4 regions of the Duganella caerulea genome follow, and region 1 is predicted to be linked to each of the others. Evidence: predicted binding sites of a transcription regulator. Region 1 holds the regulator's gene; each other region holds the start of a gene.
What was found. The regulator LexA, encoded in region 1, represses DNA repair genes until DNA is damaged. The targets are predictions, from matches to a motif close to ACTGTATNNNNATACAGT.
Positions count from the first base shown of each region.

Region 2: the regulator LexA is predicted to act here: its motif matches at 2,115-2,132, upstream of ACUJB0_RS06760 (PA0069 family radical SAM protein).
Region 3: the regulator LexA is predicted to act here: its motif matches at 3,873-3,890, upstream of dinB (DNA polymerase IV).
Region 4: the regulator LexA is predicted to act here: its motif matches at 3,170-3,187, upstream of ACUJB0_RS04920 (error-prone DNA polymerase).

Region 1 is NZ_BPWJ01000002.1:152,013-159,680, reverse strand. Features, by position in the region: gene rplI (50S ribosomal protein L9) at 1-392, opposite strand, end outside; gene rpsR (30S ribosomal protein S18) at 427-717, opposite strand; gene priB (primosomal replication protein N) at 733-1,038, opposite strand; gene rpsF (30S ribosomal protein S6) at 1,057-1,443, opposite strand; gene lexA (transcriptional repressor LexA) at 1,655-2,293, shown strand; gene ACUJB0_RS05510 (serine hydrolase domain-containing protein) at 2,297-3,412, opposite strand; gene ACUJB0_RS05505 (hypothetical protein) at 3,484-3,978, opposite strand; gene ACUJB0_RS05500 (cystathionine gamma-synthase family protein) at 4,036-5,280, opposite strand; gene purF (amidophosphoribosyltransferase) at 5,336-6,859, opposite strand; gene ACUJB0_RS05490 (CvpA family protein) at 6,899-7,387, opposite strand; gene ACUJB0_RS05485 (SPOR domain-containing protein) at 7,405-7,668, opposite strand, start outside.
Region 2 is NZ_BPWJ01000002.1:437,807-445,474, forward strand. Features, by position in the region: gene ACUJB0_RS06750 (Hsp70 family protein) at 1-1,343, opposite strand, end outside; gene ACUJB0_RS06755 (DUF2760 domain-containing protein) at 1,340-1,915, opposite strand; gene ACUJB0_RS06760 (PA0069 family radical SAM protein) at 2,147-3,307, shown strand; gene ACUJB0_RS06765 (O-methyltransferase) at 3,299-3,979, opposite strand; gene ACUJB0_RS06770 (TetR/AcrR family transcriptional regulator) at 4,059-4,685, shown strand; gene ACUJB0_RS06775 (alpha-galactosidase) at 4,687-6,906, opposite strand; gene ACUJB0_RS06780 (gamma-glutamylcyclotransferase) at 6,928-7,503, opposite strand; gene ACUJB0_RS06785 (LysR family transcriptional regulator) at 7,511-7,668, opposite strand, start outside.
Region 3 is NZ_BPWJ01000007.1:307,617-315,284, forward strand. Features, by position in the region: gene ACUJB0_RS22075 (S9 family peptidase) at 1-315, opposite strand, end outside; gene ACUJB0_RS22080 (MFS transporter) at 374-1,654, shown strand; gene ACUJB0_RS22085 (nuclear transport factor 2 family protein) at 1,725-2,081, shown strand; gene ACUJB0_RS22090 (helix-turn-helix domain-containing protein) at 2,120-2,971, shown strand; gene ACUJB0_RS22095 (substrate-binding periplasmic protein) at 2,968-3,801, opposite strand; gene dinB (DNA polymerase IV) at 3,906-5,057, shown strand; gene ACUJB0_RS22105 (recombination-associated protein RdgC) at 5,139-6,035, shown strand; gene ACUJB0_RS22110 (SPM autocatalytic domain-containing protein) at 6,208-7,668, shown strand, end outside.
Region 4 is NZ_BPWJ01000002.1:34,841-42,508, reverse strand. Features, by position in the region: gene ACUJB0_RS04925 (PRC-barrel domain-containing protein) at 1-8, shown strand, start outside; gene ACUJB0_RS04920 (error-prone DNA polymerase) at 9-3,161, opposite strand; gene ACUJB0_RS04915 (TonB-dependent receptor plug domain-containing protein) at 3,361-5,763, shown strand; gene ACUJB0_RS04910 (LysR substrate-binding domain-containing protein) at 5,858-6,742, shown strand; gene ACUJB0_RS04905 (porin) at 6,864-7,668, shown strand, end outside.

The DNA of each region.
Region 1 (7,668 bases):
ACGCTGACTGGGTGCTCGCCAACGGTCTTCAGAGGACCGGTAGGCATGCGCACGGCAGCTTTTTCAACAGCGAAACCAGCTTTGCTCAGGGCTTCAGCGATGTCGAAGTTGGTCACGGAACCGAACAGACGGCCGTCAACACCAGCTTTTTGCGAAACGTTCACGGTCATGCCGTTCAGTTTCTCGCCTTGGGCTTGAGCGGCAGCCAGCTTTTCAGCAGCGGCTTTTTCCAGTTCAGCGCGCTTGACTTCGAATTCAGCAACGGCGGACGCGGTAGCGCGGCGAGCCATTTTTTGCGGAATCAGGAAGTTACGTGCGTAACCGTCTTTGACTTTAACGACTTCACCCAGGTTGCCCAGGTTGACGACTTTTTCTAACAGAATGATTTGCATAGTTCTTCTCCAGGATCTTATCTAGACGACGCAATTAAGCGTGGTGCAGATCGGTGTAAGGCAGCAGCGCGAGGTAGCGAGCGCGCTTGATTGCGGTGTCAACTTGACGCTGGTAGTGCGCCTTGGTACCGGTCAGACGTGCTGGCATGATTTTGCCGTTTTCCTGGACGAAGTCTTTCAGGGTGTCGACGTCTTTGTAGTCAACTTGTTCTACGTTTGCTGCGGTGAAGCGGCAGAATTTCTTACGCTTGAACAGTGGGTTTTGTTGCTTGCGCTTTTCTTTCAGCTTGAGCTTGTTTTTGTCGAACTTTTTACCGAATGCCATTTTAGGCTCCTGTATCTAAATTGAGCTGTCTGGGACAGCACTAAAATCAATGATGTGAAACACCAGGCTTTTGCTATTGCGATTCTTCTTGTTCAGGAAACCGGTGAACTGATACATGCCTGCCAGTGGCGCCTGACTGAAGCGGCCTGAAATCTCGCCCGCGGCAACCGCGGCAACTTCAAACTCGCTCAATCGGGCGATGCCTGCCTCGACCTGCTGCGACCGGTGCTGGAGTACAGCGTTCACGATCGGCATGCCGGCCGGGGTGTAGCGCAAGGCGTCCCGTTCGGCGATCAAGGCAATCAACTGGAGCTGATTCAGCTCGGTTCCCGGTAACAATTAGGCCGCAGGAGCAGCAGCGGCTGCTGGAGCTTCGGTGCGATGCGATTTCGCCGCATCTTCACGTTGTACCGACTTCATCATCGGCGAAGGAGCGGTTTCCGCTTTCTTCATCTTGACGGTCAGGTGACGCAGCACGGCATCATTGAATTTGAAGGCGGTTTCCAGCTCGACCAGGGTCTCGTTGTCGCATTCGATGTTCAGGCAGATGTAGTGTGCTTTAGCCAGTTTCTGGATCGAGTAAGCCATCTGACGACGGCCCCAATCTTCAACACGGTGCACGGCGCCGCCGCGGGTCGTTACGGTGGTTTTGTAACGCTCGATCATGGCGGGCACTTGCTCGCTCTGGTCCGGGTGGACGATAAATACTATTTCATAGTGACGCATGCAAACTCCCTTAAGGACTGTGAATATAGCCCACCCTGGCGTCAAGACAGGTGTGGGAAGAGGTAAGCCCGCGACTATATCAGCTTTCCCGGCAAAAGACAATCCGCCCGCTCCATGAATTTATTTCGCTCAAAGCAACAAATTCCCTTGCTTTTCGCTTCACACTGTACAAAAATACAGACTGTCTATATACACAGGCCTAAAGCACTCTATGATCAAGCTCACCGCAAGACAGGAACAAATTCTCAATCTGATCAAGGATGCCATCGAGAACACCGGCTTCCCGCCGACCCGAGCCGAGATCGCCAATGAACTGGGCTTCAAGTCCGCCAACGCGGCCGAGGAGCATTTGCAGGCGCTGGCGCGCAAGGGCGCGATCGAGATCGCCGCCGGCACCTCGCGCGGCATCCGCCTGCTGGGCGTGCATGCCGAGCCAGCCACGCCCAAGGTACCGGTGTCGCTGATGATGTCGCTGCCGCTGATCGGCCGCGTGGCCGCCGGCTCGCCCATCCTGGCGCAGGAAAACCTGGAGACCAGCTACAGCGTCGATCCGGCCATGTTCTCCTCCAAGCCGGACTACCTGCTGAAGGTGCGCGGCGAGTCGATGCGCGACGCCGGCATCATGGACGGCGACCTGCTGGCGGTCAAGAAGGTGGACAGCGCCAAGAACGGCCAGATCGTCGTGGCCCGCATCGGCAACGATGTCACGGTCAAGCGCTATCGCAAGACCGGCTCCACCGTCGAGCTGCTGCCGGAAAACCCGGACTTCAAGATCATCAAGGTCGATCCCGAAGCCGACGAGTTCGCGCTGGAAGGCCTGGCGGTCGGCCTGATGCGCAGCTGGCACTAAGTATTACATCGACATCGGCTTCGGCACGATGAGCGGGAACGCGCTATTGAGCGCGCGCCTGGCGATATCGTCCGAGCCCATGTGCGAGTTCGACATCAGCACCACGCCCCGCTGCGTGCTGGTGTCGAAGCCGATGTAGGTGCGGTAGCCGCCCGTGCCGCCGTTGTGCCAGACGATGTGCGAGCCGTGCTGCTCCAGCACATGCCATCCCAGCCCCACCGATAATTCAGGCTTGCCTTCGACCGTATGACGCGGTTGATGCGCCGCCTGCATCGCACCGTACAGCGGCGTCTTCCGCAGTCCCATATTCGCTCCCACAAACTTCAGCATGTCCGCCGTCGACGAGCGCAGCGCGCCCATGCCTGCCAGCGCCGGCATGTCCCAGTTGGCCGCCACCCTGCCCGGCATGTCGTAGCCGGTGGCCAGATGCTGGCGCATGGACGGCGTCAACGCGATGGCCGTGCTGGACATGCCCAGCGGGCCGGTGATGCGCTGGCGCACCAGGGTTTCGTAGTCCACGCCAGCGCGCAGCGTCAGCGCATGGCCCAGCAGGCCGACGCCGGCATTCGAATACTCGTAGCGTTCGCCCGCCGCGCGCGTGGGCGTGTAGCCGTGCACGAACTCGTACAACTGCGGCACCGTGTAGTCGGCAAAGGGGTTGTTCTCGTCCCTGGGCGCGATGTTGCCCGGAATGCTGGGGATGCCGGACACTTGCGACGACAGGTCGGTCAGCGTGATCTGCCGTCCGCCGAAGGCCGGCGGCGCCGCGGCGGCCGGCAGGTAGCGCGCCACTGGATCGGCCAGGCTCACTTCGCCACGCAGGGCCATATCGCTGAGGATGGTGGCGGTGAACACCTTGGTGATGGAGCCGATCTCGTAGACTGTGTCCGCATCGACCGGCGCCCCGCCCTCGCTCAGGCTGCCGTAGGCCAGCACATGGCTGCCCTTGGCGTCGATGATGCCGACCACCATGCCGGTACCGGCGTGGTCGATATCGACGCGGGTTTTCATCATGGCGAGCAGTTCGGCGTCGCTGGCCGGTGCGGCGTGGACGACAGTGGCAAGGAATGCGCCGCCCAGCAGCGCCAGCATTTGTTTCGAACGGAATGGTGTAGTCATGCCACGCAGACTACCAAACATCAGCATGTATTGAACAGACAATCTTGCATCAATTTCCGCCATTCGGCCGGCTAGCGCTTGCCGGCGGTCTCGGGCTGATGCGACAGGTCGCGCGCGCTCAGGGCGAGATCGCCTTGCCTGCCCTCCAACGCGCTCTGCGCCAGGGTGACCGCGTCAGCCTGGCGCTTGGCCTCGTCCGCCACTTGCACGAACACCTGGCTCATCAAGGCTTGGGCGGCGCCCATCTCATCGTCCGTCATCAGGTCGGCCAGGTCGGCGGGGATGCTCTTGCCGACCGGGAGCGCGGCGTTGTAGTTGGCCAGGAATCGATCGTAGCAGTCATGCCAGGCGGCCAGCGCCTGCGTGAGCGCCGGTCCGCCGGCCGTGGCCGGACGCATCGGGATGTTGGGCGCCTTGCAGTTGAAACGGGCCAGCGCGATGTCGGCGCCGTCGTAGTGGCTGGTGTAGTACTCGATCTCGGCCTGCCGCGCCTGGCGGCTGGCCTGGTCGCCCGCGAAGGCGCTACTCGACAGCACGGTCAATGCCAGAACCCATGCTGCCTTCATATCGCCTCCGCGCTTAGCAAAATTGAAAGCTTAGATTATCACAACTTGAGGCTGCGCTCAGCAAGCTTCCAGCGCGCAGGTGAAATCGTCCAGCAGATCGTCGGTATCCTCGATGCCGACCGATACCCGTATCAGCGACTCGGCGATGCCCATCGAGGCGCGGCGCTCGGCCCCCATCTCGTAGAAAATCGTGTGCGCCACCGGGATGATCAGCGTGCGCGTGTCGCCCAGGTTGGAGGCCGGGATCGCCAGCTTCAGGCGGTTGAGGAAGTCGAAGCAGTCGATGCCGTCTTTCAGCTCAAAGCTCAGCAGGGAGCCGAAGCTGCGGAACAGCTCGGCGGAGATCGCGTGCTGCGGGTGCGATGCCAGGCCGGGATAGTAGACGGCGGCCACGCGCTCGTCGCTTTCCAGCAGGCGGGCCAAGGCCAGCGCATTGGCGCTGGTGCGCTCCATGCGCAGCGCCAGCGTTTCGGCGCCGACGGCGATGTGATGCGCCGCTTCCGGCGCCAGCGAGGCGCCAAAGTCGCGCAGGCCCTTGGCGCGGATCTGCGCCAAGCCCCATTGCAGCGGCGCGGCTTTCTTGTAGTTCTCGTAGATGTTGGCGAACCGGGTCCAGTCGTAGACGCCGGTGTCGGTCAGGCTGCCGCCCAGCGCGTTGCCGTGACCGCCGATCGACTTGGTCAGCGCGTTGACCACCAGCCCGGCGCCCACCGCTTTCGGACGGAACAGGTAAGGCGTGGTCATCGTGTTGTCGACGATGTAGAGGATGCCGCGTTCCTTGCACAGCTCGCCGATGCGCTTCAGGTCCGCCACTTGCGTGCGCGGGTTGGCGATGGTTTCGACGAACACCACGCGCGTCTGGTCGGTGATGGCGGCTGCCACGTTGGCGACGTCGGTGGCGTCGACGAACGACACGCCCACGCCCTGCGCCATGGTGGTCTGCCACAGGCTGTTGGTGTTACCGAACAAGAACGACGAGGACACCACATGGTCGCCCGCGCGCAGCAGCGACTGGAACACGGCGCCGATCGCGCCCATGCCGGTGGCGAAGCAGATCGTGCCGACGCCCTGCTCCATCTTGGTGACCTTGTCTTCCAGCGCGGAGATGGTCGGGTTGCCCTGGCGGCCGTAGCGGAAGCCCGGCTCCTTGCCCTGGAAGACAGACGCCAGCTGGCGCGCGTCGCCATAGCCGAACGCGACCGAGGTGTGGATGGGCTTGTGCAGCGAACCGTGCTCGATGCCCTTCTGGCGATCGTTGTGCAGGATGGTGGTGGTGAAGCCGTAATTCTTCTTGTCGTTCATATTCGCGTATTCAAAAAAAAAGCCCGGTGCGGCGTGAACCGCACCGGGCGCGACATCAGCCTTCGGCGGTCGCGAGATTCAGGTTCAATTGCGAGCGGCCCGCGTCCTCGGGGGCGGAGGCCTTCGGATGGTGGCGCGCGTACTCCAGCTTGTCCAGGTAGTCCTTGGAGATGTCGCCGGTGACGTACACGCCGTCGAAACACGAAGCCTCGAAGTTCTTCAACGCCGGATTGACGTCGGAGATGGCGCGCTTCAACGCGTCGATGTCCTGGTAGACCAGGTGATCGGCGGTGATCTCGCGGCACACTTCCTCGGTGCTGCGGCCGTAGGCGATCAGCTCGTCGCGGGTAGGCATGTCGATGCCGTACACGTTAGGGAAGATCACCGGTGGCGCCGCCGAAGCGAAGATCACTTTCTTGGCGCCGGCTTCGCGCGCCATCTGCACGATCTCGCGGCTGGTGGTGCCGCGCACGATGGAGTCATCCACCAGCAGCACGACCTTGTCCTTGAACTCGGAAGCGATGGCGTTCAGCTTCTGGCGCACGGACTTCTTGCGCGCGGCCTGGCCCGGCATGATGAAGGTGCGGCCGATGTAGCGGTTCTTGATGAAGCCTTCGCGGTATTCCACGTTCAGCGCCAGCGCCAGCTGGATCGCGGCGGGACGCGACGAATCCGGAATCGGCATGACGACGTCGATCTCGCCATCCTTGAATTCGCGCTTGATCTTCTCGGCCAGGTACTCGCCCATTTTCAGGCGGGTGGCGTACACGGAGGCGCCGTCGATGACGGAATCCGGACGGGCCAGGTAGACGAACTCGAACACGCAAGGATTGAGCGATGGATTGTCGGCGCACTGGCGCGAGTGCAACTGCTTGTCGGCGTCGATGAAGACGGCCTCGCCCGGCGCGATGTCGCGCACGAAGCGGAAGCCCATGCCTTCCAGCGCCACGGACTCGGAGGCGATCAGGTACTCGGTGCCCTGCTCGCTCTCGTTGATGCCCAGGCACAGCGGACGGATGCCGAACGGATCGCGGAAGGCCAGCAGGCCGACGCCGGCGATCTGCGCCACGGCAGCGTAGCCGCCGCGCACGCGGCGATGCAGCACGGTCACGGCGTCGAAGATGGTGTCGGCGTCGATCGAGATGCCGGTGGTGGCTTTCTGGATCTCGTGGGCCAGCACGTTCAGCAGCACTTCCGAATCGGAATCGGTGTTGATGTGGCGGCGGTCGTTCTGGAACATTTCCTTCTTGAGCTGTTCCCAGTTGGTCAGGTTGCCGTTATGCGCCAGCGTGATGCCGAACGGCGCGTTGACGTAGAACGGCTGCGCCTCTTCCTCGCTCGACGAGCCGGCGGTTGGATAGCGGCAGTGACCGATGCCGGAATTGCCTTGCAGCGTACGCATGTTACGGGTACGGAAAACGTCACGAACGAGGCCGTTGGCCTTGTGCATGGCGAACATGCTGCTGTGATTGGTCGCGATACCTGCCGCATCCTGGCCGCGATGCTGCAGCAGCAGCAATGCGTCATACAGCAGTTGGTTGACAGGTTGATGAGAAACGACGCCGACGATGCCACACATGATGTTGCTCCTGGACTGGGTGCTACTGATTTAAAGAATTCAAAAATTCACATGCTGCGCCATGGCAGCGGGAAGAAAGGCTTTCACCCTATGCGCTCCGGTCTCCGCGAGCGGACTCAGTCGCGCATCCTTCCAGAATGCTTGTTGCGGTATCGACGTCATCCCACACAGGATGACACCGGCCAGCACAATTACAAGGCCGCGGCCGAAGCCGAACACCATGCCCAGCGCGCGGTCCACGATGCTGAGGCCGCCGGCATCGAGCAAGGCGCCCAGCGCCATGCCTAGCAGGCCCGTCAAAATCTTCACACCGATAAACAGTGCGATAAAGGCCAGGATCAGGCGCAGCACCTCGCCCGGCACCACCGGCGGCAGCATGGGCGCCAGCGCGGCGGCGTAGGCGTTGGCGACCACGAAGGCCACCACCCACCCCGCCAGCGACAACACTTCCTTCACCAGGCCGCGCATCATGCTGATGATGACCGACGCGACCAATACAAAAATCACCAGATAATCGAAGATCGTCACGTCGCGCGCCTGCCGGATCAGACGGTTTCGAGGCGGCCGTTCAGGCCCATGGCGCTCAGCTTGGCCCGCACTTTTTCGGCCTCATCCTTGTTGGTGAACGGGCCCACGCGCACGCGGGTGATGTCACCGGACGGCGTCTTTTGCGTGTAGGAGCTAATGCCGGCTTTTTTCAGTTTTTCGCGCAGCTCGTCCACCTTTCCCTGGTCGCTCAGCGCGGCCACCTGCAGCACGAACTTCTGGCCCGATTCGGCGGCAGGCTTGGCGGCGGGCTTGCCCTCTAG
Region 2 (7,668 bases), 290 kb from region 1:
CCCAGCATGCGCGCAGGCTCGGAGCCCTCCATGTACAGCCAGTCATTGATGGTGCCCATGATGCGCTGCGCCAGCAGCTCCGACTTGAATACGCCGCCGTTGAACAGCACCGCAGTCGGATGCAGGAAGGTCGCGTCGGCGTTTTGCTTGCCGGCGTAGCCTTCCAGTTCGCTGGTGGCGCCGAGCTGGCGCGCCAGGAACGCCGCCAGGTGGCGCGTGATGCCCGCGTCCTGCGCATACGGCAGGCCAAGCTGCGTCAGGCCCGCGCGCGTGCGCACCGCCGGACGCGCCGCCGCATCCACCTGCGGGAAGAAGCCGTCGAGGATGAAGGTGGTCACCTCGTCGCGCGTCAGTTCGGTGCGGATCGAACCGCCGATCAGTTTCGAGCCACGGCTCGGCACCACGATAGGCCAGGTATCCACGCTGGCGTCGGCCAGCAGCTTTTCCTTGGCGGTGCGGCAGCCGTAGGTCAGCGCGCGCATCTGCCACGCGTCAAGCTGCGTGCCATTGGCGGCCAGCTTGCGCGCCACCAGGTGCGCCAGCGCCAGGTCCATATTGTCGCCGCCCAGCAGGATATGGTCGCCCACCGCGATGCGGTGCGGTTCCAGCACGCCGTCGCGTTCCAGCACGGCGATCAGCGAAAAGTCGCTGGTGCCTCCGCCCACGTCCACCACCAGGATGATGTCGCCCGGCTTAACCTCCTTGCGCCAGCGGCCTTCGCTGCCCTGGATCCAGCTGTACAGGGCCGCTTGCGGCTCTTCCAGCAAAGTCAGATTGGTGTAGCCGGCGGCGCGCGCCGCATCGGCCGTCAGTTCGCGCGCGCCTGGATCGAATGAGGCGGGGATCGTCACCGTCACCGCCTGCTCGCCGAACGGCGCGTCGGGGTGGGCCTGTTCCCATGCCTTGCGCAAGTGCGTCAGGTAGCGCGTGGACGCCTCCAGCGGCGAGACGCGCGACACTTCTTCCGGCGCGTCGTTCGGCAGCAGCGCGGAGCGGCGGTCGACGCCTGGATGGCTCAACCAGCTCTTGGCGCTGGAGACCAGGCGGATCGGCGTGGTGGCGCCACGGCTGCGCGCCATCTCGCCGGCCACGCTGGTCTGCTCTTCCGGCGACTGCGGCCATGGCAGGCTCAATTCGCCCGGCGCCAGTTCGTCCGCGTGCGGCAGGTAAAGGAAGGAGGGCAGCAGCGGCAGCTCTTCCACCGTGCCCGGTGCGGTCAGCTGAGGAATGGCCAGCACGCCGTGCTGGGTTTTCTCGCCGTCGCTGGCGCCCAGGTCCACATAGGACAACGCGCTGTGCGTGGTGCCAAGGTCGATGCCGATGGCGTAGCGTGGATCGCTCATAATTCCACCTCCGCCGGCGCCAGGATGGACGCGTCATGCGCTTCCGCCAGTTTCGGCAGGCGCACGTTGGAGGCGCGCCAGCCGCGATGGCTCAAGGCGCCGCGGAACGGCGCGCTGCCGACCACATTGCCGGTCAGGCGCACGGCGCTGGCGTCGAAGCCTTCTTCCAGCACGATGCGGCTGCCTTCGGCCTCGCTGCGCACAGCTTCGATGGTGAAGTGCTCGCGCAGCACCTTGCTGCATCCTTCATGCACCACGCGCGCGGCGGCGCCGATGTCGGCGTCGGAATAAGCGCTCAGGTTCTCCTGGGTGAAGTCGATCAGGCGTGCCTCGCGCTGGAACAGGCTCAGAAGCTGCAGGGCCGCATCCGGCGTGGCCACGCGCAGCGGCGCGGGGGCCGGCGCTGGCTTCGGAGCAGGCGTTGCGACCGGCGCGGCGGCCGGTTGCGGCGCGTCGTCGATGCGCGTCAGGCGCGCTGCGTAGTCGGCGTCGGACAGGGCGCGGAAAAAGGCGCCGATCGCGATCGATATCCTGCTAAAAAAAGACGGCAATGGTTGACTCGAATTGTTCATGTTTGTGTGCTCGTATCGGGTGAGCCGGGGCGCCGCATCGGCGGCATCCTGGCGAGGTGTGGGTTGGGGGCGCGCAAGGCGCGGGGAATTCCATCCCCCGGAAGTCCTGCATGATACCAGCTTGACCACGTTGCCCCCAAGGCAGCAACCCCGCGCGATTGATATTTAGCTTGATATCGCTATTTCAAGCGCATAGAATACTGTCTATATATACAGTAGTTTGGTGCCGCGATGTCCCACGATGAAAATAATCAAGAGCATGTGATGCTGCCGCCGCCCTCGCTGAAGGCGCAGAAGGGCCGTGGCGCGGTGTCAAACCTGCAGGGCCGCTTCGAGGTCAACATCCGCGAGGTGTACGACGACGGCTGGGAGCGCGAGGAGGAGGAGGAAGCAGCGCCGTGGAAGACGGTGGTCACGGACGAACTCTGCAAGTCCATCCTCAGCCGCAACGCCTCGCCGGATTTGCCGTTCAGCGTCTCGCTCAATCCGTATCGTGGGTGCGAGCACGGCTGCATTTACTGCTTCGCTCGGCCCACGCACAGCTATCTGGGCCTGTCGCCGGGCATGGATTTCGAGAGCAAGATCTTCGCCAAGGTCAACGCGCCGGAAGTGCTGCGGCGTGAACTGGCCAAGCCGAGCTACGAGCCGTCCTCGATCGCGCTCGGCGTCAACACGGACGCCTACCAGCCCTGCGAGCGTGAACGCAAACTCACCCGCCGCGTGCTGGAGGTGCTACAGGAATGCCAGCATCCGGTGGGCTTGATCACCAAGTCCTCGCTGATCGAGCGCGACATCGACATCCTGTCCGCGATGGCGGCCAAGGAGCAGGCCGGCGTCGCCATCACGCTGACCACGCTGGACCCGGCCATCGCGCGCACGCTGGAGCCGCGCGCGGCCGCGCCGGCCCGCCGCCTGCGCACGATACGCACGCTGACCGACGCCGGCATTCCTGTCGCGGTCAGCGTCGCGCCCATCATCCCCTTCGTCACCGAACCCGACCTGGAGCGCATCCTGGAAGCGGTGAAGGAGGCCGGCGCCGTCAGCGCCCACTACACGGTGCTGCGCCTGCCATGGGAAGTGGCGCCGCTGTTCCACCAGTGGCTGGAGGCGCACTTCCCCGAGCGGGCACAACGCGTGATGAACCGCGTGCGTGAAATGCGCGGCGGTAAAGACTACGACAGCACCTTTGGCGCCCGCATGAAAGGCGAGGGCGTTTGGGCCGAGCTGATACGGCAGCGCTTCAAGATCGCCACCGAGCGCCTCGGCCTGACCGGGCGCGGCAGCCGCTTCCACAACATGGACGCGTCACAGTTCACGCGTCCGCTGGTGGTGCCGCCGCTTGGCGCGCGCGCCAAGGCGGCCGCCGCTGCCGGGCAGATGGATTTATTCTGAGACCGCCGCACCAATGAGGACGGACAGCTCGACATCCTCCCCGAACGGCAGCGACATATAGCCTGACGCGGGTGAGCGCACCATCGCCACATAATCCGGGTTCATGTCGGCGTTGTCCGCGATGATGAGCGCGCCCGGCCGCAAGCGGCTGCGCACCAGGCCGAGGATCTCGGGGTAGAGCGCCTTGGCGCCGTCGAGCAGCAGCAGGTCGATCTGCTCCGGCAGGTTGGTGGCGAGCGTCTCCAGCGCGTCGCCGGCGCGGATGTCCACCAGGTCGAGCAGGCCGCCTTCCTGCAGATGGCCGCGCGCCCGCGCCACCTTGGACGGCTCGAACTCGCTGGTGATCAAATGGCCGCCGCCGTTGTCGCGCAGCGCGGCGGCCAGGTACAAGGTCGAGATGCCGAACGACGTACCGAACTCGACCACGTTGCGGGCGTTGCAGCTGCGCGCCAGCATGTATAGCAGTTCGCCGGTCTGGCGCGACACCGGCAGCGGCACGTCCTTCAGCCGATGGTAGAGGTTGATGTATTCCGTCTTGCTGTGCATCAGGCGGTCGCGCTCGTCCTTGGACAATTCGGCGACAGCCGGGATGGCGGAGATCTGCACCTTGGCGGCTTCGTCAAACAGGCGGTCGAGCAGCGGCGCGACGGGATTGGTGGTCAGGGTTGTCATGGGTGATTCCTTTCAAAAGAAGTACGGATATAATATGAATAATCCTTCACATTTCATATTCGCATTCCGAAACCACCCCATGACAGAACCTGCAAAAGCCACTATCTCCTCGCGCAGGAAGCCCAAACAGGCGCGCTCGGCCGACCTGGTTTCGGCCATACTCGAAGCGGCTATTCAGGTTTTGGCGAAGGAGGGCGTGCGCCGCTTTACCACCACGCGGGTGGCGGAGCGTGCCGGCGTGAGCGTGGGATCGGTGTACCAGTACTTTCCGAACAAGGCGTCCATCCTGTTCAGGCTGCAGGCGGACGAGTGGCGGCAGACGACCGAGATGCTGATCACCATCCTGCAGGACATGCGCAAGCCGCCGCTGGAGCGGCTGCGTCTGCTGGTCCACGCCTTCCTGCGCTCGGAGTGCGAGGAGGCCGAGATCCGCACCGCGCTCAACGACGCCGCCCCGTTCTACCGCGACACGCCCGAAGCGCATGAGACGCGCGCGGCGGCCGACCGCATCATCGAACAATTCATGCGCGAAGCCCTGCCCAAGTCGCCGGACAGCGTGCGCGTGTTGGCCGGCGACCTCGTGATGACAACCTTCAGCTCAGTCGGCAAACAGTTTTCGGAAACCCCGCGCACGGCTAAAGAAATCCACGCCTACTCGGAAGCGCTGGCCGACATGCTGTGCGCCTACCTCGCCAGCCTGAACTAGTTCAAGCGCCTTCCAGCACAAAGGCGGCAGCCTGGAAGTCCCCCTCCAGCACGACATCGATACCGCGCCCCATCCAGTAAGCGCCGCTGGCAACTTGCGGAGTCTGCGCCGTCGCGCTGCCGGAAATCGCACGGAGCGAATAATTCCGCTTCGGATCGAGCCCGCGCAGCTGGATGCCTGGCTGCGGATTGCGCCTGCCGCCGGAGTGCAGGAACGCGAACAGCACGGCCTGCTTGCCATCCTGCGCCACGGACAGCGTGGCCGAGCGCGCCGCTCCGCGCTGTGGCGACACGAGACGGTACAGCTTCCCTCGCTGCACCGTCGACCGGATCGTCTTGTACTCCGCGACCAGGCGCTTTGCCGTGGCAAAATCCTCTTCCCGCCAGTGATTCAGGTTGGCGCCGATACCCAGCGAACCCTGCATCGACGACAGGAAGCGGTATTCCAGCGACGTGACGCGCTTGTTGAGGTAGTTCGGCGCATCGGTCACCCAGGCCATCATGATCCCCGGTGCGTAGGCGTGGCTGAAGCCGTCCTGGATCAGCAGCCGGTCGAACGGATCGGTATTGTCGGAGGTCCACACCTGGTCGGTCAGCGCCATGATGCCGAGATCCACGCGACCACCGCCGCTGGCGCAGGATTCGATCTCCAGCTTCGGGTGGCGCCGGCGCAGTTCCGCCAGCAGCTTGTACAGGTTTTCCACGTAGCTGACATACAGCCTCTGCTGATCGCCGGCCGCCTCCGGCCAGCCCGGCTCCGACCACGCGCGGTTGTGGTCCCACTTGAGGAAGGCGATGTCATGCTCCGCGAGGAGCTTGTCGAGCACGGTAAGTAGGTGATCGTACACATCCTTGCGCGCCAGGTTCAGCACCAACTGGTTGCGTGCCTCGCTGCGCGGCCGGCCCTTGAAGTTGATGACCCAGTCCGGATGGGCGCGATACAGATCGCTGTCCGGATTGACCATTTCCGGTTCCACCCACAGCCCGAACTCCATGCCGAGCGCATTGACCCGTTTGATCAGCGGCGCCAGTCCGTTCGGGAATTTCTGCCGGTTGACGACCCAGTCGCCCAGGCCTGCCTTGTCGCTGTTGCGCGCGCCGAACCAGCCATCGTCGACAACGAAACGTTCGACGCCGATGCTTGCCGCCTTCTCGGCCAGCGCCACCTGTCCCGCCTCATCCACGGCGAAAGTGGTCGCCTCCCATGAATTGTAGAGAATAGGGCGCAAGCGCGGCTGCGGCGCGCCGGGCAGGATGCGCTCGCGCTGGTAGCGGTGGAATATGCGGGACGCGCCGCCAAAACCGTCCGCCGAATACCCCGCGTGGAACACGGGCGACGCCAGGCTCTCTCCCGGCTTCAGGCGATAGGCGAAGTCGAAAGGGTTATAGCCGGCGGTCGCGCGGACGCCGCCCAGTGCATCCATATCGACATGGATGCGCCAGGAGCCGCTCCAACCCAGCGCACCGAACCACACGGGGCCGGATTCTTCTTCCGTGCCGGCCTGGCTGATTGCGATCCAGGGATTGGCTTGGTGGGAAGTGACGCCCTTGCGGCTTTCGATCACCGTGGAGCCCGGCTCTATCGGGCGCGTCTGCAAGGCGAACTCCCCACCCCAGCGTCCGGTCAGGTAGGAAAGGCGGTAATCGTCTCGGTATGGCAGGTTGATGCTCGCAGCCGCCAGCTGGTCGAGCTGGATCCAGCTGGCCGTGCGGTTTTCCACCACGGCCGAGCGGGCCAGGATGCCGGTGCTTGCATCCATGGCATATGTCAGGGTCACGTGCACGGCGCGGCTGGCGTCTTTCACCCGCACCACGATCCGGTCCTTGTCGAGCTGGTGGCTCACGTAGCGCAAGACGAGGTCGCGAACGCCGTCCGGGAAGGTCACTTTCAGCGCGGGTTCCACGGTCAGGCCGCCGCCAAAGCCAGGGAACTCGAACGGCGTGATCGTGACCGGCATTTCATTGGAGGAGTTTTCCGGCACCGGCACTGGCGCCGGCAGCCTGTCCCCGCTGGACAAGCCGCTGCCCCAGTACATCGACTGCAACTGCCCATCGCTGTTGACGCCGAAGGCGTAGGTAACACCCTCGCCGTCGAGCCGGAAGACCTTGGTGGCCTCGTCCACGGAGGGCCGGGCCATGACCGAACCGTCGACGGCGATGCCGGCGAGGCCGCCGAGTAGTTGCATGCAGAGGGTGCGGCGGCGCTGGTCGACTTGGGTCATATGGTGTTGCCCTCGTTATTGTTACGGTTGATGGTTTTTCAGCGCGGCCAGATGCCGCTCGATTTCGAACACATGCTGGTCATGCCGGCCCAGCTCGCGCAGCGCGTTGGCCAGGTGGTTGAGATAGTCGCTGTTCGGCCCGCTGGGGCCGGCGGAGCGGGCGATGTGGCGCGCGATCTCCTGCTCGGAAGCTTCGCCGAGGAAGGCCGTGTTGTCCGGCGTGGCGATATAGACCAGGCCCTCCACGCTGCTGCCGTCCTCAAATGAGATCGGGATCGCCAGCCGCAGGTAGCCATTCTTCTCGCGATGGTCCAGGTGGGTGAACACTTCCGGCGTGACCAGGTAGGCCATGCCGTGGCACACAGCGCCAGGCTCTTCGATGATGGTCACGACGCGGCCCGGCGCCTCCGGCGTGCCGCGATGGTCGTGCGAGCCCTGCCAGAAGCGCCGCGTCCAGTTGGCGATGCTGGCCGGACGGCGTTCAAGATAAGGAAAGTCGGCCTTGTAAATCAGCGAGCCGTAGCCGAACAGCCAGACGCTGTGGTGGCCGTCGAATTGGTCCATCTGTTGATTGATGGCGATGGTATCTGCTGTCATAGATCAATTATAACTGCGGCACATTCCAGTGATGCGAAGCGGCAAACTCCTGCAGGAAGGCGACAAAGCTCTCGGCGGCGGGGGACAGCGCCCGCGCGCTGCGCGTGTAGACGAAGAAGCGCCGCGTCAGCGCTGGCGATTCCAGGGTCCGCATCTGCAGTCCAT
Region 3 (7,668 bases), on a different contig from region 1:
GTAGTAGTAGAAATCGCCCTGGCGCGACGGCACCGTCAAGTCGCTGGCGGCGGTGCGATTCCGCATCTCCGCCGCCAGCCGTTTGGCCAGCGGGGCAATGGAAGCGGTGGCGGCCTCGGTGTGGGCGTTCTCGGCTTTCAGGTAGGCCAGCACGGCCGGGTCGCGGCGGTTTTGCAGCCAATGGTATTCGTCGGCCAGCGCCTGTCCGTGGTAGCGTTGACTCCATGGCTTCCTGGCGGCGACCGGCGGTGCGGCGGGATCGGCGAACGCCAGCAGGGCGGGCAGGGCAAGCAGGATGGGCAGGGTGCGTATCATGGCGTCTGTGGGGTTCCGGGCTGTTCTTTGATCACAAATTGTATTGCAAAATAAGCAAATGAAAACAACTATTTCCGATGCCGAACTCGACCCCTTGTACCGCCGCGTCAGCTGGCGGCTGATGCCTTTCCTGTTCCTGTGCTACGTGGCCGCCTACCTGGACCGCGTCAACGTCGGCTTCGCCAAGCTGCAGATGCTGGCCGACCTGCGCTTCAGCGACACCGTGTACGGCGTGGGCGCCGGCATCTTCTTCATCGGCTACTTCCTGTTCGAGGTGCCGTCCAACCTGCTGATGACGCGCACCGGCGCCCGCATCTGGATCGCCCGCATCATGATCAGCTGGGGCCTGATCTCGTCGGCGCTGATGCTGGCCAACAGCGTGGCGACGTTCTATCTGCTGCGCTTCCTGCTTGGCGCGGCGGAGGCCGGCTTCTTCCCCGGCATCATCCTGTACCTGACCTACTGGTATCCGGCGCATCGGCGCGCGCGCATGGTGGCGCTGTTCATGAGCGGCGTGGCGGTGGCCGGCGTGGTGGGCGGGCCGCTGTCGGGCTGGATCATGCAGTCCTTCGCTGGACGTTATGGCCTGAGCGGCTGGCAATGGCTGTTCCTGCTCGAAGGCTTGCCGTCGGTGCTGATCGGCGTGTGGACCTTGTTCTATCTGGACGACGGCATCCGCGCCGCCAAGTGGCTGACCGAGGACGACAAGCGGATGCTGGAACGCGCCATCGCCGAGGACGGCCAGCACCAGCAGCGCCTGCCGTTGGCGCGGGTGTTCGCCAGCGGCACGGTGTGGCTGCTGGCGCTGGTGTACTTCCTGTTCGTGATGGGCTTGTACGGGGTGAGCTTCTGGCTGCCGCAGCTGATCAAGAACAGCGGCGTCAAGAACGTGTTCGACATCGGCCTGCTGACCGCGATTCCGTATTCGGTGGCGGCGGTGGCGATGGTGCTGGCCGCGCGCCACTCGGACCGCAGCGGCGAGCGGCGCTGGCACGCGGCCGCGGCCGCCGTGGCCGGCGCGCTGGGCCTGGTGGTGGCCACCGTCTACAGCGACAACACCGTGATCGCGATGGCCGCGCTGAGCGTGGCGACGGCCGGCATCCTGAGCACCTTCCCGATCTTCTGGAGCCTGCCGACCGCGATGCTGGGCGGCGCGGCGGCGGCGGCCGGCATCGCGCTGATCAATTCGGTGGGCAACCTGGCCGGCTTCGCCAGTCCCTACCTGGTCGGCGCCATCAAGGACGCGACCGGCAGCACGGCCAACGGCATCTACCTGCTGGCGGCCAGCCTGGTGGCCGGCGCCGTGCTGGTGGTGGCGCGACGATTACCTGGGACGTAATCGCCGCCACGCAGCGATTTCCGGACAATGGTTTCTGTCGATTCGACATCAACCACTCAAGGAGATCACCATGCAAACCCCAGCCCACATCGCTACCCAATACCTGGCCGTCTGGAACGAACGCGACGCCGCCGCCCGCCGCGCGCTGGTGGCGCGCGCCTTCGCGCTGGACGCCCGCTACCTCGATCCGATGATGCGCGGCGCCGGCCACGACGGCATCGACGCCATGATCGCCGGCGCGCAAAGCCAGTTCCCCGGCTTCCGCTTCGAACTGGACGGCACGCCGGACGGCCACAACGACGTGGTGCGCTTTTCGTGGACGCTGGCCGTGCCCGGCAGCGCGCCGGTGGCGCACGGCACCGACGTCGCCGAGCTGGGCGAGGACGGCCGGCTGACCCGCGTCACCGGTTTCCTGAACGCGGCGTGAGCGCAGCCGGGCTATCATTGCCGGATAAGGAGACCCGCATGTCCGCATCGCATCCATCCGGCGCCCACGGCGCGACCGATTATTTCAGCGACTTCGCCGCCGCGTTGAAGTACTGGCGCGGCAAGCGCGGCTACAGCCAGCTGCGTTTGTCGACCGAGAGCACGATCTCGCAGCGCCACATCAGCTTCCTGGAAAGCGGTCGCTCGCAGCCCAGCAAGGATTTGATCCTGAAGCTGGGCATGGTGCTGGAGATCCCGCTGCGCCAGCGCAACGTGATGCTGCTGGCGGCCGGCTACGCGCCGGCCTACCAGGAGCGCAAGCTGTCCGATCCCGAGCTGGGCGCGGTGCGGCGGGCGCTGGACTTCATGCTGGCGCAGCAGGCGCCATATCCGGCGCTGGTGGTCGATCGCCTGTGGAACCTGGCGCTGGCCAACGCGCCGGCGGCCGGCATGATGCGCTGGCTGCTGGACTTGCCGGCCGACGCGGCCATCCCCACCGACGGCTCGGTCAACGTGCTCAAGGTGATGCTGGATCCGCACGGCGCGCGCCGCTACCTGCACAACTGGGAGGAGGTCGGCGCCGACCTGCTGCACTGGATCCAGCGCGAGGCGATGAGCGACGGTCCCGGCAGCGAGGCCACCACCTTGCTGGGCGAGCTGCTGGCGCTGCCCGGCGTCGACGGCCTGGGCCAGGCGTCGCCCAACCTGGACCGCCGCGCCTTGCCCTTCCTGCCGGTGACCTTGCGCAAGGATGGCGTCGAGCTGAACCTGTTCACCACTATCGCCACGCTGGGCACGCCGCACGATGTCACCGTGCACGAGTTGCGCGTCGAATCGTTCTTTCCGGCCGACGAGGCCAGCGCCGCGTGGTTCCGCGCGCGCCATGGCTAGTCCGCCGGCATCGCATCCAGGATGTCGCGCACGCCGCCGGCGAAGATCTGGCGGGTGGTGTCGGCGCTCAGATAACGCAGATAGATCTGCTGCACCGTGCCATCGCCAACGATGGCGCGCACCGCCTCGGCATAGCGCCGCCGCTGCACCGCCGGCAGCTGCTTCGACACGTAGATGCCCACCATCGCGCGCGGCGATTCGGCGAAGGCGGTGGCGCGCATCTTGCCCAGCAGGTGGAACTGGCGCTGGTGCAGCACGTGGATGGCCGGCGGCGCCAGCGTGCCGTCGGCGCGGCCGGCCAGGATCTTGCGGAACACCACGCCGTAGTCGTTGACGTATTCCAGCCGGCCCAGCTTTTGCAGCCGGTCCATCTGCGCCTGCGTCGCGGGCGAATACGCGATGCTGCGCGCCACGTTCAGGCGCGCCGTGCTGCGCTCGACGAAATCGGCCAGGCTGCGGAACTCGCCGGCGCTCTGGTTGAGCAGCACCAGTTCGAACTGCGAATAAGTGTAGGGCAGCCACACGCCGTGCTGGTCGCGCTCGGCGTTGCGCAGCGCGGCGCCGGTCACGTCCAGCTGGCCGCTGAAGAATTGCGCGTACACCCGGCCATGCGGATACCAGCCCAGCTGGAAGACGCAGCCGCTGCGCCGGTGGATTTCCTCCAGCAGGTCGACCGTGATGCCACGGATGGCGGAGCCGTCGCGGTAGGAGGCGTAGCCGAGGTCGCTGAGGCCGGCGCTGGCCGGCGGGCAGGCGTCCGGCGCCGCCCTTGCCGCCGGGGCGGAGGACAGCAACATGCTCAGCAGTGCGAAGGTCAGGCGCTTGGTCATGGTGGCCTCCAGTGTAACCCCGGCGGCGGCAAATGGGGCGGGGTCTTGCGGACTGATGCGTTTTAGTGAATACTGTATGTATTCACAGTAATTTTCTCCGCATCATGGTTGAAGACCAGCGCCGCATCGCCCACCTCGACATGGACGCGTTTTATGCGTCCGTCGAATTGCTGCGCTATCCCGAGCTGCGCGGCCTGCCGGTGGTGATCGGCGGCGGGCGCGACGCCCAGCCGGTGCGGCAGGCGGACGGCAGCCACACCTTTTCCCGGCTGCGCGACTATGTCGGCCGTGGCGTCATCACCACCGCCACCTACGAGGCGCGCGCGCTGGGCGTCGGTTCGGCCATGGGCATGATGAAGGCTGCCAAGCTGGCGCCGGACGCCATCCTGCTGCCGGTCAATTTCGACGCCTACCGCCAGATGTCGCGCCTGTTCAAGAACGCCGTGGCCGCCATCGCGCCGGATTTCGAGGACCGGGGCATCGACGAGATCTATATCGACCTGACCCATGTGGAAGGCGAGACGCATGAGCTGGCCCAGCGCATCAAGCAGGCCGTGCGCGACGCCACCGGGCTGTCGTGCTCGATCGGCGTGACGCCCAACAAGCTGCTGTCGAAGATCTGCTCGGACCTGGAAAAACCCGACGGCCTGACCGTGCTGGGCTACGACGACATCCCGGCGCGCATCTGGCCGTTGGGCGTGCGCAAGATCAACGGCATCGGCCCCAAGGCCACCGAGAAGCTGGCGGCGCTGGGCATCGCCACCATCGGCCAGCTGGCGGCCGCCGACGCCGGCCTGCTGCAGGACCATTTCGGCGCCCACTATTCGGCCTGGCTGGCCGACGCCGCGCGCGGCATCGACCACCGCGCCATTTCCACCAGCTCGGAGAGCAAGTCGATCAGCCGCGAGACCACCTTCGAGCGCGACCTGCACGCGCGCCAGGACCGAGGCACGCTGTCGTCCATCCTGACCAAGCTGTGCGACCGGCTGGCGGACGACCTCAAGCGCAAGGGCTACGTCAGCCGCACCATCAGCATCAAGCTGCGCTTCGACGATTTCCAGATCGTCAGCCGCAACGTCACCTTGCCGCAGCCCGTGGCGGACGCGGCCGGCATCCTGCAGGCCGCGCGCGAATGCCTGAAACGGGTGCCGCTGCAACGCCGGCTGCGCCTGCTGGGCGTGCGCGCCAGCACGCTGGAGCCGCCCGGCTCTAGCCAGCAGGTCTCGCTGCCACGGCAAGGCGAATTGTTCGCCTAGGCAAGCAACAGATTCGGTTCAGCGCCGCCATCACCGTGTAAAATGGCGCTCCCCTGGCATTACTGAAACAAGGCTCAACACATGTGGTTCAAGAATCTACAGATTTACCGTCTGCCGGCCCCTTGGGCCTTTACCCCCGAACAACTGGAAGCGGCGCTGGAGCCGCACTCCTTCGTCCCGGCCAGCAGCAATGAACTGCTGCGCCAGGGCTGGGATCGTCCCCGCCCGAACGGCGGCCTGGTGCACGTGGTCAACAAGCAAATGCTGATCCTGCTGGGCACCGAGAAGAAGCTGTTGCCGAACACCGTCATCAACCAGGTCGCCAAGGCGCGCGCCGCCGAGATGGAAGAGGCACAAGGCTTCGCCCCCGGCAAGAAGGCGATGAAGGAACTCAAGGAACGCGTGGCCGACGAGCTGCTGCCGCGCGCCTTCTCGATCCGCAGCAACGTCTGGACCTGGATCGATCCGGTCAACGGCTGGCTGGTGGTCGACGCGGCCAGCCCGGCCAAGGCCGACGAAGTGATCAAGCTGCTGCTCAAGGCGGTCGACAAGCTGCCGCTGGAAAGCCTGCGCGTGCAGCGCTCGCCGGTGGGCGTGATGACCGAGTGGCTGCAGGCCGACGACGCGCCGGCCGGCTTCACGGTCGACATGGATACCGAGCTGCGCGCCACCGGCGAGAGCAAGGCGGCGGTGCGCTATGTGCGCCACACGCTGGAGGCGGACGAGGTGCGCCGCCACATCGCGGCCGGCAAGCAGTGCACGCGCCTGGCCATGACCTGGGACAGCAAGATCTCCTTCGTGCTGACCGAGTCGCTGGCGATCAAGGGCATCAAGCCGCTGGACGTGATCGCGGAAAAGGAATCGAGCACCCGCAACGACGAGGAACGCTTCGACGGCGACTTCATGCTGATGACCGGCGAACTGGCCAAGCTGATGGCCGACGTGGTCGAGGCGCTGGGCGGCGAAGCCAAGGCCTGATCGCCGCGCCACAAAAGCCGTTGCCTGTTGGTTAAGGATGCCGCAAAGTCTTTGATTTTGCGGCATTTTTCATGTAATTTTTGATAAAAACCAGTAAAATAAATTCGTTGCTTTATGGAAATTAGAGCGAATTCTGCTATAGTGAAAGGTGTTATCAAATAAGGAACTCGCGATGAGCACCCTCGTCCCCATACTGTCCACCGACCAGATCGCCAATGCCCTGAGCACGCAGGATGTGTTGTCGTGGACCAGCGAGGACATCGTCGCGTTGAGTTCGCTCCAGGTGCCGGCGCTGCGCACCGACCACCTTGCCGTGATGAGCAGTTCCCAGCTGTCCTGGCTGGCCACCAGCAACGTCGCGGTGCTGACCACGCGCGACCTGGCCGCCATCAAGGCTGCCACGCTGAACGCGGTGGGCGCGCTGCCGTCGGGCTTCATGGGCGCGCTGACCAGCGCGCAGGTCGCCGCGCTGACCACCGCCCAGGTGGCCGCGCTGGGCACCCGGGCCTTCACCAACCTGAGCACCGACGCCATCGCCGCCTTCGAGACGGCCGACCTGCTGGCGCTGAGCACCGCCAATTTCGCCAGCCTGTCGTCCGACCAGGTGGCCCTGCTGGGCACCGCCCAGTTGGGCGCGCTGGGCTCGCGCCAGCTGGCGACGCTGACGGCCGATGAAATCGTCGCCATCGGCACGCGCGGCATCGCCGCGCTGAGCACGCAGGCCATCGCCGGGTTGAGCTCGTCGCAACTGGCCGCGCTGGGCGCCGCACAGGTGGCCGCGCTCGGCACCGCGCAGGCCGCCGCGCTGAGCGGCGCGCAATTGAACGCCCTGTCCACCGACGCCATCGCCGGCATGGAAACGGCCGATGTCGCCGCGCTGAAAAGCGCCGCAGTCGCCGCGCTGGCCACCCGCCAACTGGCGGCGCTGGGCAGCAGCCAGCTGGGCGCGTTGACCACGGCAGATTTCGCCGCGCTCGGCAGCGCGCAGATCGGCGCGCTGTCCACCAACGCGCTGGCCGGCTTGCCGGCCGCCGACCTGGGCGCCCTGAATCCGTCCGTCGTGCCGCAGTTGAGCGCGGCGCTGCTGGCCGCGCTGAGCACGGTGCAGCTGGGCGGCTTCGGCACCCGCCACATCGCCGCGCTGAGCAGCACGCAGATCGCGGCGCTGAGCGACACCCAGGTGCAGGCGCTGAGCACGGCGCAGATCGGCGCGCTGGGTTCGCGTCAGGTGGCCGGCCTGTCGACCGACGACATGGCCGCCCTCGGCAGCGCCGCCATCAAGGCGCTGAGCGTGGCGGCCGTCGCCGCGCTGGGTTCCGACCAGCTGGCGCTGCTGGGCGGCGCCAACGGCAGCCTGTTCGGCATGCTGGGCACGGCCCAGCTGGCCGCGCTGCGTCCATCCGTGCTGGCCGGCCTGGGCACCGCCCAGGTGGCGGCGCTGTCGACCACGCAAGCCTCCGTGCTGAGCAGCGCGCAACTGAACAATCTGTCGCTGGCCCAGTTGGCCGCGCTGGAAACGGCCGACCTGGCCGCGCTGAAAACCGCGACCATCGCCGGCCTGAGCACGCAGCAGATGGCCGCGCTGAGCAGCACCCAGCTGGGCGCGTTCACCACCGCCGAATTCGCCGCGCTG
Region 4 (7,668 bases), 120 kb from region 1:
GGCGCTAATCAGCAGAAATCGCGGCTGACGGTCGGCAGCCGTCCCAGCAGGTGGGACATGTCGACCAGCCGCTTGGCGACCAGGTGGCGCACGATGCCTTCCTGTTGCCAGACGCCGTACACTCCCAGCAGCGGCGCGCCCAGCACTTCGCGCCGCTGCTGCTCGACCAGCGACGGCCAGATGATGACGTTGACGCTGCCGGTCTCATCCTCGATGGTGATGAACAGCACGCCCTTGGCCGTGCCCGGACGCTGGCGCACCGTGACCATGCCGCAGGCGCGCGCCAGCATGCCGTTGGTGTAGGTGTTGAGCGTGGAGGCCGGCATGAAGCGGTGCTCCAGCAGCTTGGGCCGCAGCAGCGCCAGCGGATGACGGCCCAGCGTCAGTCCGTGCGAGCGGTAGTCGCCCAGGATGTCCTCCCCTTCGGTCGGCGGTTTGAGCTCGGGCAGTTCCTCGACCGGCGTGGTCGGGCGCAGCAAATCCTTGTCCGGCATGGCGCCGACCGCCTGCCACAGCGCTTGCCGCCGGTTGCCGGCCAGTTGCTGCAGCGCGTTGCCGGCGGCCAGCACCTGCAGGTCGTGACGGTCGAGGTCGGCACGCCGCGCCAGGTCGGCCACGCTGGCGAACGGCCGCAGCGCGCGCTCCCGCTCGATGCGCTGGGCCGCCTCCTCCCGCATGCCCTTCATCAGCGACAAGCCCAGCCGCACGGCCGGCTGGTTGCGCTTGCCCACCCGCTCCTCCAGCGAGCTGTCCCAGCCGCTGACAGTGACGTCGATCTCGCGCACCTGCACGCCGTGGCGTTTGGCGTCCTGCACCAGCTGCGAAGGGCTGTAGAAACCCATCGGCTGGCTGTTGAGCAGCGCGCACAGGAAGGCGGCCGGCTCGTGGCACTTGAGCCAGGAACTGGCATAGGTCAGCAGCGCGAAGCTGGCGGCGTGCGATTCGGGGAAGCCGTATTCGCCAAAGCCCTTGATCTGCTCGCAGATGGCGGCGGCGAAGGTTTCGTCGTAGCCGCGCTCGCGCATGCCGTCCATGATGCGCTGCTGGTATTTGTCCACCCCGCCCTTGCGCTTCCACGCGGCCATGGCGCGCCGCAGCTGGTCGGCCTCGCCCTCGCTGAAGCCGGCGGCGATGACGGCGATCTGCATCACCTGTTCCTGGAAGATGGGCACGCCCAGCGTGCGCTTCAGCGCTTCATCCAGCCCCGGCGGGGAATCGATCAGCTTGGGGTTCATGCGCCGCTGCAGATACGGATGCACCATACCGCCCTGGATCGGCCCCGGCCGCACCAGCGCGACCTCGATCACCAGGTCGTAGAACTCCTTGGGCCGCAGGCGCGGCAGCATGCTCATCTGCGCGCGCGATTCGATCTGGAACACGCCGATGGTGTCGGCCTCGCACATCATGGCGTAGGTGGGCTTGTCTTCCTTGGGGATGTCCTGCATCCGGAACGGCGCGCCGCGCTGCGCGCCCACCAGCGCCAGCGCGCGCCGCAATGCCGACAGCATGCCCAGCGCCAGCACGTCCACCTTCATCAGACCCAGCTCTTCAAGATCGTCCTTGTCCCACTGGATCACGCAGCGCCCTTCCATCGTGGCGGCCTCGATCGGCACCAGGCGCGACAATTTTTCGTGCGAGATGACGAAGCCGCCCGGATGCTGCGACAGGTGGCGCGGGAATCCCAGCAGGGCGATCGCCAGCGCGGCCCACTGCTGGGCCAGTTGCGATTCCGGGTCCAGCCCGCACTCGGCCAGCCGGCCCAGCAGGTCGTGGCGGCTGTCGAACCAGTGGTGCGCCTTGGCCACCTTCTCGACAATCGCCAGGTCCACGCCCAGCGCCTTGCCGCTGTCGCGCAGCGCGCTCTTGGGCCGGTAGCTGATGACCACGGCCGCCAGCGCGGCGCGGTCGGCGCCGTATTTTTTGTAGATGTACTGGATCACCTCCTCGCGCCGCTGGTGCTCGAAGTCGACGTCGATGTCCGGAGGCTCGTTGCGCTCACGGGAGATGAAACGCCCGGTCAGCATGTTGCTGCGCTCGGGATCGACCTCGGTCACGCCGAGGCAGTAGCAGACCACGGAATTGGCCGCCGATCCCCTGCCTTGGCACAGGATGTCCTGCGAGCGGGCGTAGCGGACGATATCGTAGACCGTCAGGAAGTACGGCTCGTATTTCAGCTCGCGGATCAGGTCCAGCTCCTTCTCGATCTGCCCGCGCACCTTGGCCGACACGCCGGCCGGGAAGCGGCCCTGCGCGCCGGCATACACCTCCTGCCGCAGATAGCTGCCCGGCGTGTGGCCCGGCGGCACCAGCTCGTGCGGATATTCGTAGCGCAGCTCGCTCAGGCTGAACTTGCATTGCTGGAGAATGTTGAGCGTTTCGGCCAGCGCCTGCGGCGGATACAGGTTGGCCAGCCGCAGGCGCGAGCGCAGATGCTGCTCGGCGTTCTGCGCCAGCGCGTAGCCGCACTCGGCCACCGGCTTGCCGACCCGCACCGCGCACAGGGTATCGAGGAGCGGCTTGCGCGAGCGCACGTGCATGCAGACATGGCCCAGCGCCACCACCGGCATGCCGTGCTGCAGCGCCACCTCGTCGATGCTGAGGCGGTGCGCCTCGTCCAGCGCGCGCTGCAGCAGGTTCAGCCCCATCCAGCTACGGCCGGGGAACGTGACCTCCATCCATGCCGCCTGCGCGTGCAGGCGGTCGACGTCGTCCGGCTGGAAGGCCGGGTAATGCGGCAGCAGGATCATCAGGCAGCCGGGCAAGCCTTTCAGGTGGGCGTAGGCCGGCGGCGGCGCGGCAAGGTCGGCCGGCGTGAGCAGGTAGCTGCCCTTGGCGACGCGGTTGCGCCCTATGGTGATGAGTTCGCAGAGATTGCCGTAGCCCTCGCGGTCCTGCGCCAGCGCGAGCAGCGACAGCGCCGGACTGCCATCCGGGTTCTTCAAATGGAAATGGCTGCCGATCACCAGCGGCAAGTCGGCGTCCCTGGCTTGGGCGTGAGCGCGCACTACACCGGCCAACGAGCATTCGTCGGTGATGGCCAGGCCGGCATAGTCCAGCTGCGCAGCGCGCGCGACCAATTCCTCTGCGCTGGACGCGCCTTGCAGGAAGGAGAAATTGGTCATGCAGAACAGCTCTGCGTAGGCCGGCAAGATGGTGTTCATGGCAATATACTGTGTTTTTATACAGTATCATACACCCTTCACGGCCATGCCGTCGCCACCCTAAGTAGTACTACGCAGCACACGGCGCCGCGTGGCGCGGCAAAACAACAGTAAATAAAGTTTGCCTGCAAAATTGTCAGAAAACTCATTCACTTATGAGCTATTTGACTAAAATCAAATTTTGCACGGGAGAGAAAACTTGTTCGCTAACACGCCATTACGTCATGCCGTACTGCTCAGCCTGTACGGCGCAGCAGCCCTCAGCCTCGCACCATCCGCCTTCGCACAGACCGCGCCGGAAGCCAAAGCCGACACCGCCATCCAGTCGGTCAGCATCGTCGGTTCGCGCCGCGCGACCAGTTCCTCCACCGACACCGTCGTGCCGGTCGATATCATTCCGATGAGCAAGTCCACAGAACAAGGCGGCCAGTTCGACCTGGCGCAAACGCTGACTTATATCTCGCCATCGTTCAACTCGACCCGCCAGAGCGGCTCCGACGGCGCCGATCTGGTCGATTCCGCCGCGTTGCGCGGCCTCGGTTCCGACCAGACCCTGGTGCTGGTCAACGGCAAGCGCCGCCACACCACCGCGCTGGTCAACCTGTTCGGCGCGCGCAACCGCGGCAACACCGGCACCGACATGAACACCATCCCGCTGCTGGCGATCAAGGACGTGCAGGTGCTGCGCGACGGCGCCGCCGCCCAGTACGGCTCGGACGCCATCGCCGGCGTGATGGACATCGGTCTGAAGAAGAGCAAGGGCTGCGAAGCGGTTGCCGGCTTCAGCGAATACTCCAAGCGCGACGGCAAGAACTACATGACCTCGGCCTATTGCGGCTTCGAGATCGGCAACGGCGGCACGCTCGGCATCACCGGCGAGTACCTCGACCGTGGCCGCTCCAACCGCGCCGACGCCGACAATCCGCGCATCATCGGCGACAGCAAGACCAAGAACCAGACCATCTACCTGAACGGCGAACTGCCGACCGTCGGCACCGGCAAGCTGTACTTCACCGCCGGCGGCCAGACCCGCGACGCCTCCAGCGCCGCCTTCGCGCGCGGCGGCGTCGGCTCCGACGACATCCCGAGCCGCAACTCGGCCGCGATGTACCCGAACGGCTTCGTCCCCTTCATCAACGCCGACATCGACGACCGCTATGCCATCCTCGGCCACCGCAGCATGGTGGGCGACTGGAACCTGGACGTGTCGCAGACCTACGGCTACAACAAGATGAAGTACAACATCAGCCATACGATCAACGCCTCGATCGCCAACAAGGACTTGCTGGCCGGCGGCAAGGGCATCAGCCCGGACCGCTTCGACGCGGGCGGCTTCTCGTTCCAGCAACTGACCACCAACCTCGACCTGAACCACTACTACGACGGCCTGGTCGGTGACGGCCTGAACGTGGCCTTCGGCGGCGAATACCGCAGCGAGAACTACAAGATCTTCGCCGGCGAGCCGGGCTCGTACAACGACGTCGACGGCGTCGGCTTCGGCGGCAACGCCGGCAGCCAGGGCTTCCCCGGCTTCCAGCCAGCCGACCAGGTCAACGCCAAGCGCCACAGCACCGCCGCCTACCTCGACCTGGAAGCGGACCTGAGCAAGATGGTCAAGCTGCAGGGCGCGGTGCGCTACGAGAAGTTCAGCGACTTCGGCTCCACCGTCACCGGCAAGCTGGCCGGCAGCGTGCGTGTGGCCGACAGCGTGCTGCTGCGCGGCTCTGCCAGCACCGGCTTCCGTGCGCCGTCGCTGCAACAAATTTATTTCTCGTCGACCTTCACCGACTTCATCGGCGGCGTGCCGACCGACGTGGTGCTGGCGCCGAACGGCGGCACCGTCGCCAACGCGGCCGGCATTCCGAAGCTGAAGGAAGAGAAGTCGACCAGCTTCACGCTGGGCACGACCTGGACGCCGAACGCCGCGCTGTCCGTGACGGCCGACCTGTACGACATCAAGATCAAGGACCGCATTGTGCTGTCGGGCCGCTTCAACGCCGACACCTATCCCGACCTGGCCGAGCGCCTGGCCAAGCTGGGCGTGGGCGAAGCGCAGTTCTTCGTCAACTCGGTCGACACCAAGACCAAGGGCCTGGACCTGACCGCGTCGCACAAGACCAACTTCGGCTCCAACAAGCTGACCACCTTCCTGGCGCTCAACGTCAGCAAGACCGAAGTGACCGGCATCCACGCGCCGGCTTCGCTGAAAGGCTTCGAGGACGTGCTGCTGTCGGAGAAGGAACGCCTGTACATCGAGCAAGGCGCGCCGCGCTCGAAAGCCACGCTGGGCTTCGACTACGTGACCGGTCCATGGGAAAGCGACCTGAAGATCATCCACTTCGGTCCGCAGACGCTGGGCACGTTCACCGGCACGGCAGGAGGTGCACCTAACCAGCACTACGAGTCGAAGACCTCGGCCGACCTGAGCTTCACCTACACCATCAACAAAAACATGAAGTTCACCTTCGGCGGCAACAACATCTTCAACGTCAAGCCGACGTCGCAGAACGCCGACGAGACCGACAACGGTTTCAAGTATGAGAGCGTGCAGTTCGGTCTGAACGGCGCGTCGTACTTCGGCCGCCTGTACGTCAAGTTCTAAGCTTCTGCGCGCGGAATCTTCCGCGCATGTAGACTAGCCCCGAAAGTTGCCTGCAGCTTTCGGGGTTTTTTTATGCCGTCACGAAAGGTGGAAAATGTTTGAGATCAGCCAGCTGCGCTGTTTTGTCGCCGTGGCCGAGGAGCTGCACTTCAGCCGCGCGGCCGAGCGGCTGAACATGACGCAGCCGCCATTGAGCCGTCAGATCCGCCTGTTGGAGCACAACGTCGGCGCCGAGCTCATCGAACGCAACAGCCGCATGGTGCGGCTGACCGCCGCCGGCAAGGCTTTCCTGCCGGAGGCCGTTCGCATCCTTCGGCTGGCGCATGAGGCGGCGCTCACGGCGCGCCGTGCGGCCAAGGGTGAACAGGGGCATCTCGCGATCGGCTTCACCTCCGCGTCAGGCTACAGCTTGCTCCCCGAGGTAGTGCGGCGGCTGCGCGAGCACTGCCCCGGTGTGTCGCTGACGTTGAAGGAACTGGTCAGCACGGCTCAGGTCGAGGCGCTCAATTCCGGCGAGCTGGACCTCGGCCTCATGCGCCCCCACACGCTCAACGCGGAACTTGAAACCATCCCGCTGGTGACCGAGTCGCTGATGCTGGCCATCCACGAAGACGATGCCGGCAACTGGCCGCTGGAGCCCACGCTGCAAAGCCTGCAGGGCAAGCCTTTCGTGATGTACTCGCCGTTCGACGCGCGGCCGTTTCATCACATGCTGAGCGAGCGGTTCGCCAAGGCTGGCGTGGAGCCGGACGTCGTTGAACATGTGGGCCAGGTGCATACCATGCTGGCCCTGGTGCGCGCCCGCCTGGGTGTGGCATTGATTGCCGAAGGCGCGGTGCGGCTCGGATTCAACGGCCTGGTGATGAGAAAGATGGCGACCGAGCCGGTGCACATGGTCTGCGTCCACCGGCGCGACAACGAAAACCCCGTGCTACGCGTCTTTAAACGCGAGGTGCTGCCAACGTTTCATGTCGATTGATCCCGCGCGGCGATTCATTAATTGAATTGCTGGCGACACTCTTTGGTTTGGTGATGCATAGACGCCAGCCTATGATTGATTTGCAAGCCAATCATAAAAATACACAAATCAAGGAGACAGCATGAAACTAGCGGCAGCTATTGTCCTCGCCCTGGGCGCAGCCACGGCACACGCCCAATCCAACGTCACGATCTACGGCATCGTCGATGCCGCCATCGTCGGCGAACGCGGCGGCAACGCCGGCAACCTCACCAAGGTCACCAGCGGCGCCGGCTCCGCCTCGCGCCTCGGCTTCCGTGGCACCGAGGACCTGGGCGGCGGCATGTCGGCGTTCTTCACGCTGGAGGCCGGCACCAAGATCGATACCGGCGAGATCGACGCGGCCGGCACCATATTCAACCGCCAGGCCTTCGTCGGACTGAAAAGCGATCTCGGCTCGCTCGCCCTCGGCCGCCAGTACACGCCCTATCACACCACGCTGGTCAATATCGTCGACCCGTTCAGCACGGGTTACGCGGGCACCTCCAAGAACCTGTTCCCGGACTCCGGCACGAACGTCCGCACCAGCAATACGATCAGCTATGCCTCGCCTCGCGTGAATGGCGTCGATGGCGAACTGTCCTACAGCGCCGGCGAGCAGACCAATATCCGCGCCGGCCGCCAGTTCGGCGGAGCGATCGGCTACGCCACAGGTCAGTTGAGCGTGCGCCTGGCCTACAACAGCAAGAACTCCGACGTGGTCGCCAGCGGCAGCACGCCGGCGGTGGACCGCACGCTGGGCCGCAACACGCTGCTGGGCGCGAACTACAACTTCGGCTGGATCAAGGTCCACGCCGGCTACGGCATCGACAAGGGCTACAACGCCGCGCCGCTGGGCAACTCGAACAATCCGTATGGCGGCGTCAAGCCGACCGCTTCGACCGATG